DNA from 2 places in the Vibrio sp. Vf1514 genome. Region 1 is predicted to be linked to the other one. Evidence: predicted binding sites of a transcription regulator. Region 1 holds the regulator's gene; the other holds the start of a gene.
The links. The regulator PurR, encoded in region 1, represses purine synthesis genes. The targets are predictions, from matches to a motif close to TNANGNAAACGTTTNCNTNA.
Positions count from the first base shown of each region.

Region 2: a site for PurR is predicted at 5,524-5,543, ahead of purM (phosphoribosylformylglycinamidine cyclo-ligase). Genes of this name have one in related genera too.

Region 1 covers NZ_CP197267.1:1,854,818-1,862,400, reverse strand. Annotated here, with positions in the region: gene glgC (glucose-1-phosphate adenylyltransferase) at 1-671, shown strand, start outside; gene glgA (glycogen synthase GlgA) at 673-2,127, shown strand; gene ACS18Q_RS08575 (alpha/beta fold hydrolase) at 2,273-3,082, shown strand; gene ACS18Q_RS08570 (putative signal transducing protein) at 3,124-3,447, opposite strand; gene ACS18Q_RS08565 (TVP38/TMEM64 family protein) at 3,449-4,135, opposite strand; gene ACS18Q_RS08560 (TfoX/Sxy family DNA transformation protein) at 4,258-4,848, opposite strand; cyclic di-GMP riboswitch class I at 4,966-5,051, opposite strand; gene purR (HTH-type transcriptional repressor PurR) at 5,211-6,221, opposite strand; gene torD (molecular chaperone TorD) at 6,495-7,142, opposite strand; gene torR (two-component system response regulator TorR) at 7,364-7,583, shown strand, end outside.
Region 2 covers NZ_CP197267.1:2,414,477-2,422,059, reverse strand. Annotated here, with positions in the region: gene fadE (acyl-CoA dehydrogenase FadE) at 1-1,890, opposite strand, end outside; gene lpcA (D-sedoheptulose 7-phosphate isomerase) at 2,192-2,767, shown strand; gene ACS18Q_RS11245 (class II glutamine amidotransferase) at 2,850-3,695, shown strand; gene purN (phosphoribosylglycinamide formyltransferase) at 3,780-4,418, opposite strand; gene purM (phosphoribosylformylglycinamidine cyclo-ligase) at 4,422-5,462, opposite strand; gene upp (uracil phosphoribosyltransferase) at 5,780-6,406, shown strand; gene rluF (23S rRNA pseudouridine(2604) synthase RluF) at 6,472-7,515, opposite strand.

The DNA of each region.
Region 1 (7,583 bases):
CAATTCCAGGCGACCCAGAATGGGCGTTGGTCTCGATGGGGAACTACATCTTTGAAACCGAGACCCTGTGTGATGAACTGCGCGCGGATGCGGCCAAAGAAGGTTCCAGCCACGATTTCGGTAAGGACATCATTCCAAAGATGTTCCCCGAAGGTGGCGTGTACGTTTATGACTTTTCGACCAACAAGATCAAGGGAGAGAAAGACTCTTGCTACTGGCGTGATGTCGGTACGATTGAATCGTACTGGTCCGCGCACATGGACTTGTTGGAAAAAGAGCCGCCATTTTCTTTGTATAACCGCAGTTGGCCGCTGCACACCTACTACTCACCATTGCCACCCGCGACATTTATCGATGTCGAAGACAAAAAAGTCACGGTGACAGATAGCCTGATCTCGGGTGGTAGCTACATTCAGGGCGCAAAAATTTATAAGTCTGTTCTCGGATACCGCAGTAACATTGCTGCTGGCACTTACATTAGTGAATCTGTTATCTTGGGTGATGTGAAAATTGGTGCAGGATGCACAATTAAACGCGCTATTATCGACAAGAATGTTGAAATCGCCGCGGGTACCATCATCGGCGAAGATCTAGAACTAGACAGACAACGATTCCATGTGTCCGACGAAGGCATCGTTGTCATAGCAAAAGGAACAAAAGTTGGATTCTAACATTGAACATCTTAATGTTTGGTTTGTCGTTTCAGAAGCTGAAGGACTAGTAAAAAGCGGGGGCTTGGCGGATGTCGCCAAGGCTCTGCCAAAAGCGCTAGTTGAACTTGGTCATCAGGTAGCCCTTGTGCTACCTGGTTATCGTTCCATTGCAGATAAAGATGCTGCTCCTGTGATTCTGGAAACGGAACTGACTCACTGGCCCCATATTCGTTATCAAGTTCGCCAGCGCGACTTAGATGGCGTTCCAGTCTATTTGATTGACTGTGATCCGTATTTTGATCGTCCCGAACTGTACGCAGAAAGTAACCAAGCGTACCCAGACAACGGTGAACGTTTTGGTTTCTTCTCGGCCGCTTGCCTTGATGTGTTGCCAAAATTAAACATCAAGCCGGACATCATTCATGCCAACGACTGGCACACGGGCTTAGTCCCATTTCTGCTCAAAACACGTTACCGCGAAGATCCTTACTTTGATGGTGTGAAGAGCGTTATCACTATCCATAATGCCATGTTCAAAGGGATTTTCTCGTACCACCAGTTGGACGTGATCCCAGAACTCAACTTGTCTGGGATGGAGTTTCTACAGTATGGCCACGATCACATTAGCATGCTGCGCGCCGGTATCGCGTTCGCCGATAAAATCAATGCGGTGAGCCCGAACTATGCCTCAGAACTATTAACGCCATTGGGCTCTCATGGGTTGGTGGACGATTTTGTTCGACGAGCGCGCGATCTGCACGGCATCATTAATGGATGTGACTACACCGAGTGGAATCCGAAAACGGACCGTTACTTGCCGGCAACTTACTCTGACGATGCAACGTCGCTCAAGCAGGGAAAGATGGCGAGCAAAACGGCCTTGCAAGACGAGTTACAACTGCCTAAACGCGATGTCCCGCTGTTTGGCATGGTGTGTCGCCTGACCCATCAAAAAGGCTTCCATTACATTCTGCCGATTTTAGAACACTTCTTGCGCAACGACGTGCAACTGGTGATCGTCGGCACTGGCGAGCCAGAAGTGGCAGCGAAACTGCACAAGATCGCTGCGGCGCATGCTGACAAGTTTGCTTTCGTTGAAGCATACAGCAATCGCTTTGCACACTTAGTCGAAGCGGGTTCTGATTTCTTCCTCATGCCTTCCGAGTTTGAAGCGTGTGGTTTGAATCAGATCTATAGCATGGCCTATGGCACGTTGCCGATTGTGCGTGAAGTGGGGGGATTAAAAGATACGGTGCTGGATTACGATAAGTATCCCAACGAAGCCACTGGATTCGGTTTCCAAGAACCATCCCCTGAAGCGCTGCTTATCACCATGCAACGCGCTTTGCTGTTTTATCTGCAACATCCCGATGAAATGGTAAAAGTGCAGCAGCGCGCGATGCAGAAAGATTTCAGTTGGAAAGAATCGGCCCTTGATTATATCAAGATGTATCGGCTGGCGATTTTTGACTAACGACACACAACAGAGCGCCTCGGCGCTCTGTTTTTTTAGCGACGTAAACGATCCACCAAACAGATTTTTACATCTCCTGTGCAATTGAGGAGGCGCTTTGTGGTAGTCTTTGCGCCGTTAACAACTCGCATCTTCAGTGGTGTTCATGACTCACAGTTTGCTGTTTCACAAAACGTTCTTGCATCCGACCAGCCCGGAATGGGTGGTGTTTGTGCATGGCGCCGGAGGGAGTTCCTCCATCTGGTTCAAGCAGATCAAAGCGTATCGTCAGCATTTTAATTTGCTGTTGATTGACCTGCGCGGGCACGGACGTTCGGGTGAGTTATTCAAAGATCTGATGGCCAATCGCTATACCTTCCAAACGGTCACTCTTGATGTGTTGCGCGTGCTGGATCATCTTAAGATTCAATCGGCGCATTTTGTCGGCATGTCGCTGGGCACCATCATCGTGCGCAATGTGGCCGAAATGGCGGCAGGGCGCGTGCGTTCTATGGTTTTGGGTGGGGCAGTGACTCGGCTCAATGTGCGCTCTCAGGTGCTGGTGAAACTCGGCCATCTGAGTAAACACATCATTCCTTATATGTGGCTCTACCGGCTATTCGCTTACATTGTGATGCCACAACGTAGCCAAAAAGAATCTCGACATCTGTTTATTCGTGAAGCGAAGAACCTGTGTCAGAAAGAATTTAAACGCTGGTTCACACTCACGGCTGAAGTAAACCCGTTGATGCGCTATTTCAAAGACCGCGAGCTAGCGATCCCAACGTTGTATTTGATGGGGGAGCGGGACTACATGTTTATTCAACCGGTCAAAGAGATGGTCGCGGCGCATCGCCAAAGTGAACTACATGAAATTCCGAACTGCGGCCACGTGTGCAATGTGGAACAGCCAGAGCTATTTAATCAGGTGTCGATTCAGTTCATTCAGCAACAAGCTCGCCCGTCAGCGCATTGACACGGCTGTGCCGCGAGTTTTTCATACCGCGTCGTGATTGCTCATTCCGCGGGGTCGTCGATGTGGCCACATTGCCAGCAGATGGCAAACTGGCCTTCGTTGACCTCTCCGCAGTACGTGCAGCGCCAAGGCTGCGTGTCTTGCGCACTGAGTGGACGTTGATAATCCGCAATGATGGCTTGCGCTTTGGCATATTGGGCTTCATCCAGCAGCCAGATATATGGCTCGGTATCCTCACTCAGGGGCAATTCTCCCCGCAGACCAAATAATCCTTCACCCCGCACTTCACACTGAATGTGCGCCTGTTTGAGCAGTTCACACAACAGATGCGCGTCAGTGGGATTGTGAGCAATGTAAATCTTCATCTCAGGCAGCGTCATTTGTTGAGTAGCGCGTGATGCGGTTCATCACCCATTTCATGAGCAATGGAAACAACCCGAGCAACGCAAATGAGAGCAAAACGGCTGGTGAAATGATGCCAGAAAGTGAGTCGATCTGCGCTAGTTGTGTGCCAGCATTGATGTAGACCGCCGTGCCCGGCAACATGCCCAACTGACTGACCCAATAGTAGCGCGTTAGCGCAATCGGGCTTAATCCCATCAGCAGGTTGATCAGGAAAAATGGAAACACCGGGATAAGGCGCAGGGAGAGCAAATAAAAGGCGCCGTCTCGAGCCATGCCTTGATTGACGGCATGGAGTTTGTCGCCAAATCGAGTCTGTACCCACTCTTTTAACAGATAGCGGCTGCTCAGAAACGCCAGTGTGGCACCGATGGTGCTGGCAAATGAGACCAGTAACAGGCTGAGCCAGAAGCCGAATAATGCTGCGCCAAGCAAGGTCACAACGGCTGCACCGGGAATGGAGAACGCAGTGATGAAGACGTAACTGAGAAAGTAGATCAGCGCGGCAGTGACCACATGCTGATCAATATAGTCGGCCAGTAGTGCTTGCTGGGCTTTGGCATTGTCGAGTGTCAGGTATTGGCCAAACGTGGTCGCCAGCGCGACGATCACGGCGATTAAGATGAGGCCCAAAATCAGCTTTTTACTCATTGAAGATTCCCACGAGATGATGGTAATAGGTATACGTAACCAGACAGGGAAAAGCGATCTTTTCTTTCAAAGAAAAAGCACCCGCGAACGGATGCTTTTAGTGAAGTTGCTCTCAAAAAGGTTTACGACAAACGTTGTAACAACTCGTCGCGGCGAGTTTGAGGGATCACCGACCAGTGTTTCCCCTCAATTGCGCCTTCCAGTGCCCATAGCAGTTCTAAGCCGACATCTGAAGAATGTGATTGTCGAACGGCTTTGTATGCTTCTACGGCACCTTTCTCCTGCAGCGCTTCCACCGTTTCGATACCGGCTTTTTTCAGCATCCGTTCGGTCGCAAGGCGCAGGTTAGGGAGATCTTTCAAACGATCGGGTTTCGCCTGGGCTTGAGTCTCTCGCTCAGATTTTGCCACAGTGAGTGCCGATTTAGCGTCATCGAGAATACGGCCCGTGTCTGACCAGCAGTCTTCCGGCAAAGCGAAATACTTAGTCACTACGGGGAATCCGCGTTTTTTGTAAACATAAGGCTCGTAGCCTTGTTGCTTGAATTTTGCGGTTGAAGCGTCGTCGGCGCGAATGTGGAGTCTGTCATTGACCACCAATGCGAACATTGTGTCATCGACAAAAATCCCAAAGCCACCAAACATTGAACGAGATTTAACGCGTCCAAGTTGCTCAAAGAGCCGCATCGAATCTTTTAGTATTGGTTTATCCATGCTGTAAGTCTCGGTGTATTAATTAATACGCCACCAAAGTCAGGTCCGAGAAAGTAGCAAAAGAATGCAATGAGTGTGTCAGTTAGGAGTCAACTTCTTAATATATGCATTTTTGCCATCGGTAACCCCGCTACCTACCCAAAATTGGGTTTAGGCCGGAGGCTTTGCGTCCCACCTTTTCAGATGGTTTGCCCTGTGCGTGACATTTCCTTTAGAAAAGGATAATCAAAAGTTTGAATAAGCATCACATTTACTTGATGTAAATGTGATGTCATTCAAATATATGTCTCTAACTATTGCAACTGAATTCACACGTTTTTTGTATGAGTATGCAACATTAGATAGACAGATTTTCGGCAAAGTTATTGTTTTGTCAAGTCTTTTACGGTGTCGCGTTCAACAATCTCAGGGTGCATCTCGAATATACGGCGCTCGTGCTCTTTATCCTTGATGCGTTCCAGCAAAATTTCGAAGGCGTTTTTACCCACACGGCGTTTCGGTTGGTGGATGGTGGTCAGCGGTGGTGAGAAGTATTCGGCCAGTTCAATGTTGTCGTAACCAATCACCGACATGTCATCCGGAACGCGAATGCCACGTTGTTGTAAGCGGCTGATTAGGCCCAGTGCCATGGTGTCATTGAAACAGAATACTGCGGTCGGACGTTTGTCCATCGCGATGATTTTATCAGCTGCCAGGACAGCGGTATCACATTCAAAGTTGCCTTCCAAAATCCAGTCTTCACGCACGGGCAGATTTGCTTCTGCCATGGCACGGCGGAAACCAGCAATGCGTTCCTGACACGCAGCTTTCACGAAGTGGCCGCTTAGGCAGGCGATATCCGTATGACCTCGATCAGTCAGGTATTTCGTCGCCAGGTAACCCCCTTCTTCGGAGTTATCAATGATTTTGTCGGCTTGTGAGGTTTCTGGGCCCCAGTCCATGATCACTTTGGGAATGTCTGAGTGACTTTCCAGCATTTCCAACAGTTCTTCGGTCAGGTCAGAACACATCACTAGAATGCCGTCCACACGCTTTTCTGCCAGCATGCGGATATAGTCGCGTTGCTTTTCGTAAATGCCGCCGGTGTTACATAGAATCAAGGTGTAGCCCTGACGGTAGCAGTAGCTTTCCACTCCATCGATTACTTCAGAGAAGAAGAGGTTGGTCGATTGCGTCACGAGCATGCCGATGGTGCGAGTGGTGTTGCATTTTAAGCTGCGAGCGACCGCGCTTGGCGCGTAGTTCAGCTCTTTTACCGCTTCCATCACTTTTTCTTGTGTGGTTTCTGCAACAAAACGAGTCTTGTTGATTACGTGAGATACGGTTGTTGTTGATACGCCAGCAAGGCGTGCAACGTCTTTAATCGTAGCCATAGGTTAGTCCTGTCGATGACTGCTGAATGCGAAAAAACTTCGCGCGATCAAGTCCAGCAGCGATTAGGCGGTACACAAAGTGAAGCCTATAAGTAGTAAAAACACAAAAACCGCTTTTAAACAGCGGTTTGCATCTTCAATTCATATTTTTATCGTTTGCGGTCAAGATTCTAGACTGCTACGCGTGAACTCGCAATGAAATTCATCGGATGAGATCAAATGATCATCACAAAGTTCACGGTATATTCGTCAATTTGTGAGCACGATAGCGAACTATTCGTCGGCTAAATAAGCCAAGTCGAGTTCGAGGAATGCCACCAACAGTTCGGTCACCGCGGCATAGAAACCGAATTGATCCAGTGACTGGCAGCGCGTGGCAAATTGGGGCGCCCACCGCATTAAATGGGTTTGAATGAATGCAGCTTGTTCGGCGAATGCGCGCTCCATATGCGCCTCTTTTTCCAGCTCATTACTGCGAATGATGAGGTGGCCTAAAAAGTCGAGTTCAATCGCCAAATGGTCGGCAGGCTCATTCAATGTTTCATGCGTGGTGACGCCGTGTTTTTTCAGCAGTTCAGCCATTGCTTGCGCTGGCGTGTCGTTGAGTAATCCGGTTTGGCCGATGTACACCGAGGCGTAAGGCAGCGCGGAATCTTTATCTGATTTTAAAAACAGATCGCAAAAGTCAGCGGCAAGTTCGAGGCGTGCATCCTCACGGTCCATCAATCGGTTGAGGGCATCCACCAAATGTGTGACGGCAGCGTGCAGCCCGGCGTTTTCGCCCAGCCCGCCGAGGAAGGCGCGAATTTGAGGGGAATGATATTGTTCAATCTCTTTGTCACTGAGCTCTTTACTAAATAAGCTCGACAGCCACCAATAAATTTCGGCACGCTTTTCGTTAAAGACTTTGATTTCCTGCATGGGTTGACTCCGAATACTCTCTTCCTCTAAGTCTAAACAATAATTGTGAATAGCAATAACGCAATGCGTGAAAAAATATGAACAAATAAGTCGGTAAATTAACGGTTTGTCAGGAGATTGCTTTGAATCAATAAACTCTGATGTTTTTGGTTGAGATGCTAGAATTATGACTGTTTATGAATAGAATGACGGGTATTCATAGTGGACATAAAGTGGTGTCAATGAGCTATCACATTTTAGTTGTTGAAGACGACATCGTGACCCGCAGCAAACTGGCTGGATACTTTCAAAAAGAAGGGTATCAAGTGACAGAAGCTGAGAATGGGGTGGCGATGCGTCAGGCGCTCAGTGAGCATGACATCGACCTAGTGATGTTAGACATCAACTTACCGGGTGAAGATGGATTGCTGCTGACGCGAGAACTTCGCAGTCAATCAGATA
Region 2 (7,583 bases), 560 kb from region 1:
CTTCAGCGTTGCTGAGCTGAGATAAAGCTGGCTTAAAATATCACCCAAACGCGCGGATAGGCGCTCTTTACGTTTCAGGGAACCACCCAGTACGGCCATGGAAATATCGGCCAGCAGGGCAAGGTTTGCACTGTAACGGTTGAGTTGCTGATAGTAACGTTTGGTGGCGTCTTTGGTTGGCGCAGCAGAACCGAACCCGTCGGTCAGGCCAAACCAGATACTGCGCACCAAGTTACTCATGGTAAAGCTGACATGGCCAGCCAGCGCGGCGTCAAATTGTTCGACCGCATTGGCGCTGTCTGAATACGCAGCTTCCATCTCTTTCAAGACGTACGGATGGCAGCGAATAGCACCCTGACCAAAGATGATCATGGAGCGGGTCAGAATGTTGGCGCCTTCCACGGTGATCGCGATAGGGGAACCTTGGTAACCTCGCGCAAGGAAGTTCGATGGACCCAAACAGATGCCTTTGCCGCCGACGATGTCCATTGCATCGATGATCGAGCGTTGGCCTCGGTGGGTACAGTGATACTTCACAATCGCAGAAATAACCGATGGTTTTTCGCCGGCATCAATCCCCGCGACGGTGAGGTTGCTCGCTGCATCCATCACGTAAGCGTTCCCTGCAAGGCGCGCCAAAGGTTCTTCAATCCCTTCCATGTGACCAATGGGTTGCTTGAACTGACGACGAATGCGCGCATAAGCGCCCGTTGCCATTGCCGCTGCTTTGATGCCGCCAGTTGAGTTCGATGGCAGAGTAATACCGCGACCCACTGATAAACATTCCACCAGCATGCGCCAGCCTTGGCCGGCCATCGATGGACCGCCGATGATGAAGTCCAGCGGGACAAATAGATCGTTCGCGCGCGTCGGGCCGTTTTGGAACGGCACGTTCAATGGGAAGTGACGATTGCCGATTTCTACCCCTTTGAGGTGTGTCGGGATCAAAGCACACGTGATGCCAATCTCTTTGTGTTCGCCCAGCAGCCCGTCAGGGTCGCGCAGTTTAAAGGCCAAACCAAGAACCGTCGCAACTGGCGCCAGCGTGATGTAGCGTTTGTTCCATGTCAGGCGCATGCCCAGCACTTCTTTGCCTTCCCATTCGCCTTTGCACACGATGCCGTAATCCGGAATCGAGCCCGCATCAGAGCCCGCTTCTGGGCTGGTCAGCGCGAAACATGGAATCTCTTTGCCTTCCGCCAAACGAGGGAGGTAGTAATCTTTTTGCTCGTCGGTGCCGTAATGTTGCAGCAGTTCGCCCGGGCCGAGAGAGTTCGGCACGCCGACGGTGGAAGAAAGCACGCCCGATACGCCCGTCAGCTTTTGCAGCACCAGCGATTGCGCGTACGCGGAAAATTCCAAGCCGCCGTACTGCTTCTTAATGATCATGGCGAAGAATTTGTGGTCTTTCAGGTATTGCCACACTTCCGGAGGCAAATCCGCCAATTCGTGAGTCACCTGATAGTCGTTCACCATGGCGCACACTTCGTTCACTGGGCCATCTAGGAACGCTTGTTCTTCGGCAGAAAGTGCGGGTGCTTTGATATGGCTCAGCTGTTGCCAGTCCGGTTTGCCTTTGAACAGTTCGGCTTCCCACCACACGGTGCCAGCATCAAGCGCTTCTTTTTCTGTCTGCGACATCGCAGGCAGTACTTTTTTGAATACCTTTAGTGTCTTACCGCTGATGAGACTTTGACGGATTGACGGGACTGCCAATACCGCGATAGCGGCTAAGTACAGCGCCCAGCTGATGATACCCACTGGGCCAAACAACGACAGGACCAACATGGTCACGGTCAGTGCGGCTAAGGCAGTCATTAATGAGGTTCTGTGGTACAGGCAGCCGCTTAACACGACCACGAACCCTAAGATTGAGAGCAAGATGTCCATATTTTTATCCTTTGTGCAGACCGGAATTTGGTTTACATATTTGGTGGTCTTACCAGTTAGAGTGTAATCAAAGTATTAATGAAATGTAAAACCTTGCTGTGTTTAAAAAGTGATCTGAATAGAGCAAAAGTTCTAATTTGTGCTCTCAACGAGAGTTTTTCCCCTCGATCCGCGTTCGAATCTTGCAAATCTTGGACGCTGACTATCGACAGAGAAAATCGTTTGGGTAAACTCAGGTTAACGAAACTCTCGTTTTCTACGTGAGTTTGTCTGCCAGCAGATTAATAAAGAGAAAAAACCTATGTACCAGGATCTGATTAAAAGTGAATTAACCGAAGCTGCCGACGTTCTGAACAAGTTTCTGAGCGATGATCACAACATCGCGCAAATTGAAGCGGCAGCAAAAGTGATTGCTGACTCGTTCAAGCAGGGCGGTAAAGTACTCTCTTGTGGTAATGGTGGTTCTCACTGTGATGCGATGCATTTCGCCGAAGAGTTAACAGGCCGTTACCGTGAAAACCGTCCGGGCTACCCTGGTATCGCCATTTCTGACCCAAGCCACCTGTCTTGTGTGAGCAACGATTTTGGCTACGATTTCGTCTTCTCTCGTTATGTGGAAGCCGTGGGCGCAAAAGGTGATGTGTTGTTCGGTTTGTCGACCTCGGGGAACTCCGGCAACATTCTGAAAGCGATTGAAGCGGCCAAAGCGAAAGGCATGAAAACCATCGCCCTGACAGGGAAAGACGGTGGTAAAATGGCGGGTCTGGCGGATGTTGAAATTCGAGTCCCTCATTTTGGCTACGCCGACCGCATTCAAGAAATCCACATTAAGATTATCCACATCGTGATTCAGTTGATTGAAAAAGAGATGGCATAATCAAAGTGCCCCGGCATGCAGGCTGGGGCGCGAATGACCGCTACCGTGAACGAAGTGGTTTAAAGAAGGAGTAGTTTAAACCATGTGTGAATTGCTCGGCATGAGCGCCAATGTACCCACCGATATTTGTTTCAGTTTCACTGGCTTGATGCAGCGCGGTGGCCGCACGGGCCCGCATCGTGATGGCTGGGGCATTACCTTTTACGAAGGCAAAGGCTTTCGCACCTTCAAAGATCCAAGCCCAAGCTGCCAATCGAAAATTGCGGAGCTGGTGCAGAATTACCCCATCAAAAGTTGCGCGGTGATCAGCCACATTCGTCAAGCGAATCGTGGGGGCGTCAATTTAGAAAATACCCATCCATTTACCCGTGAATTATGGGGACGTTACTGGACGTTCGCGCACAACGGGCAACTCGCCGATTACCAAGATTTGCCGTCTGGGCGCCATCGCCCGGTGGGCCAGACAGACAGTGAAGCTGCATTCTGTTGGCTGCTGGATGAACTGGAAAAACACTATCCGGATATTCCACAGGACATGGCGGGTGTGTTCGCATTCGTGGCTCAATTGTGTGATCAACTGCGTGAGAAGGGCGTGTTCAACATGCTGCTGTCCGACGGTGAATACGTGATGAGTTATTGCACCAATCATCTCTATTGGATCACACGTCGCGCGCCGTTTGGTCATGCCACCTTGCTTGATGAAGACGTCGAGATTAACTTTCAGGAAGAAACCACGCCCAATGATGTGGTGTCGGTGATTGCGACTCAGCCGCTGACGGGCAACGAAGTGTGGCAGAAGATGAAACCAGGAGAATATAACCTGTTTCATTTTGGTGAGCTGATCGACAGTAACGTGGGGATGCTCAGCGACGTCGCGTATGTGGCTGGCCGCCCTGGCGATCAGTCGCCGAAATCGCCGCTGGAATAGACGCGTTAAGCAATCAAACGGACATAAAAAAGGGTTGATCCACGATCAACCCTTTTTCTGTTTTCAACCGAGTGGTTCGTGACCTTACTCGTCGGCGTAACCATGCATGCCGAGCGGTTGCCCGTCTAAGAAGGCTTTGCCTTCTTTCATCTCAAGGCGACCTTCGACGAACCATTGCGTGACCAACGGGTAAATGCGGTACTCTTGCGATTGCACACGCTTGGTCAGTGTTTCGACCGTGTCTTCATCAAAAATAGGCACGCGCGCTTGCAGAATGACCGGGCCACCATCGAGTTGCTCGGTCACGAAGTGAACACTGGTGCCATGCTCTTCGTCGCCGGCGTGAATCGCACGTTGGTACGTGTTCAGGCCCGGATATTTCGGGAGCAATGACGGGTGCAGGTTAATCATACGGCCAAGGTAATGGCGTACAAATTCGTTGCTCAGAATACGCATGTAACCGGCAAGGACAATCAGGTCCGGCTGATATTCATCGATCTGTTGCATCAACGCGTAATCAAAAGCATCACGAGTCTCAAACGCTTTTGGATCGATAAAGATGGCAGCCGCCCCTGCTTTTTTAGCTCGTTCTAAGCCATAAGCAGTTGCTTTGTTTGAAAAAACAGCCGTTACTTTGCCATCGTGAATACTTGTTTCACAAGCATCGATGATCGCTTGTAAATTGGAACCATTTCCTGAAACTAAAACAACAATACTCTTCATGGATTATTTGATCTCTACTTGTTCTTCATGGTCCTGAGCTGTTGCGATTTCACCGATCACCCATGCGTTTTCGCCTTCTTGTTTCAAAAGCGCAACCGCTGCTTGTGCTTGATCTTTTGGCAGCGCAATCACAAGGCCAACACCACAGTTGAATGTACGGTACATTTCGTGCGTGTTGACGTTGCCTTTCTCTTGCAACCATTGGAAGATCACCGGCCATTCCCAGCTGCTACCGTCGATCACAGCTTTGGTGCCTTGTGGCAGAACGCGAGGGATGTTTTCCCAGAAGCCACCGCCAGTGATGTGAGAAATCGCATGAATGTCATGCTCAGCAATCAGTTTTAAACCTGATTGGATGTAAATTTTTGTTGGTTGCAGAAGGTGTTCACCGATGGTTTTCCCTTCCAGCATTTCGTTTTTATCTGCGCCCGATACTTCTAGAATCTTACGAACCAGAGAGTAACCGTTGGAGTGTGGACCGCTTGAACCGACGGCGATCAGTGCATCACCCGCAGCCACTTTGCTGCCGTCGATGATGTCTTCTTTTTCGACCACGCCGACACAGAAACCGGCCACGTCGTAGTCTTCACCTTCGTACATGCCGGGCATTTCAGCGGTTTCGCCGCCAATCAGCGCACAGCCGGCTTGCACACAGCCGTCAGCGATGCCAGATACTACATCTGCTGCCGTGTCCACGTCCAGTTTGCCTGTGGCGTAGTAGTCAAGGAAGAACAATGGTTCTGCACCTTGAACGATCAAATCGTTCACACACATCGCGACCAAGTCGATACCGATGGTGTCGTGCTTTTTCATATCCAAAGCAAGACGCAGTTTCGTGCCCACACCGTCTGTACCAGAAACCAGTACAGGCTGTTTGTATTTTGTTGGGAGTTCACACAATGCACCAAAGCCACCAATGCCACCCATTACTTCAGGGCGACGAGTACGCTTTACTGCACCTTTAATTCGTTCAACAAGCGCATTGCCTGCATCGATATCTACGCCTGCATCTTTGTAGCTAAGAGAAGTGTTGTTGCCGCTCACGGGGAAAGTCCTCGATCTAGTTGGATATGAAAACGGCGCTATTCTACAGGGCTTAAATCAAAAAGGAAAACGTTTGCGTCAGTTTTTTTGCACTCTTTTTTAGCGCAAAAGCCTTGACTGAACGTTTGCGTTTTACTTTCGTCGATGGTGTTCATTTGAGCGGGTGGCGCGTTTTATTTGACGATGCCAACGTGCCACATATTGACGAGGCAAGGCCATGACGACATTGACCCGCTAAAAAACATGGAGAAACGTCAACATGCCTAGTAAATCGGTGTATAATCCGAAGGTTTGTTTAAATTATGCCGGAGATGGAAATGAAAGTTGTTGAAGTTAAGCACCCTCTAGTGAAACATAAAATTGGCCTGATGCGAGAAGGTGATATCAGCACAAAACGTTTTCGTGAGCTAGCGACCGAAGTCGGTAGCCTGCTGACTTATGAAGCGACTGCGGACTTTGAAACAGAGAAAGTCACCATCGAAGGTTGGAATGGTCCGGTTGAAGTTGACCAGATCAAAGGGAAGAAAGTGACTGTGGTGCCGATTCTTCGTGCGGGTTTAGGCATGATGGACGGCGTTCTGGAGCACATTCCAAGTGCGCGCATCAGTGTGGTGGGGATCTACCGTGATGAAGAAACCTTGGAACCTGTTCCTTACTTCAACAAGCTCGCATCAAACATTGAAGAGCGTATCGCGCTGGTGGTTGACCCAATGCTAGCCACAGGTGGCTCTATGATTGCGACCATCGATCTGCTGAAAGAGAAAGGCTGTAACCAATTTAAGATTTTGGTTCTCGTTGCGGCTCCAGAAGGGATTGAAGCGCTGGAAAAAGCCCACCCAGACGTTGAACTGTACACGGCTGCTATCGATAAGAAACTGAACGACAAAGGTTACATCGTTCCGGGTCTTGGCGATGCAGGTGACAAAATCTTCGGTACGAAGTAAGCCACGAATACTTCGCGAAACAGATCAAAAAGGGAGCCCGCGCTCCCTTTTTCTTTATCTGCAATTTATTTTTTCAGACGCAACGTGCCGCCTTGGCGTGCTGCGGCAGGTTTGCCGGCGGACGCGGGTTTACCTGAGTGATGGAAACCTGTGCTTTTCGGTTTGCGATCCGCTCGGTTGTCGGCTCGGCTGTTGTCTGGGCGCTCCGAGCGTGTTTTGCCTTTTTTAGAATTTGGCGCGTGACGAAACTCATCGGCATTGTGGCCGCGGAACGTTTTCGGATTGCGGCGCGCTTTCGACGGCTGGTTTTCTTCACGGCTATCAAACAGCTTGGCATCGGTCGCTTTGCGAATGCGTTGGCCTTGGCTATCCACACGTGATGCCTCTTCTGTGCCGCTGGATGCTTCACACATCGCCAGAATTTCAGCCACTTCCGCCTCGGTCAGGTAGCGCCATTTGCCGTTTGGAATGCCATCGAGCGAAATATTCATGATGCGCACTCGACGCAGTTTGAAAACCTCATAACCCAGCGCTTCACACATACGGCGAATCTGACGGTTGAGTCCCTGAGTGAGCACAATTCGAAATGAGAATTTGGTTTCTTGTGTCACTTTACATGGCAAGGTGACCGTATCAAGAATTCGCACGCCAGATGACATCTGTTTGATGAAATCGGCAGTGATCGCTTTGTCCACACGCACCACGTACTCTTTTTCGTGGTTATTGCCGGCGCGCAGGATCTTGTTGACGATGTCGCCATCATTGGTCAGAAAAATCAAACCATCGGATGGTTTATCCAAGCGGCCAATAGGGAAAATCCGTTTGTGGTGACCAATGAAGTCGACGATGTTCCCCGGAACGTCACGTTCAGTCGTACAGGTAATACCGGTCGGTTTATTGAGCGCAATGTATACGGGTTTTTCTTTGCTGCGCAGCGGCTTGTCGTCAATGCACACCTCGTCGTCATCGCTGACTTTGGTGCCCATTTCTGGCAGTTGGCCATTGATGGTGACACGGCCTTGTTCAATCAATTTGTCTGCTTCGCGGCGAGAACAAAAGCCAGTTTCACTGATGTATTTGTTCAAACGTTTTTCGGTTGGTGTCGACATAGGATCTCCTGACGTTTCACAACGGAATGGTTAATTTATCAACAGCAATGCTGTCAAAAGAGCGGCAT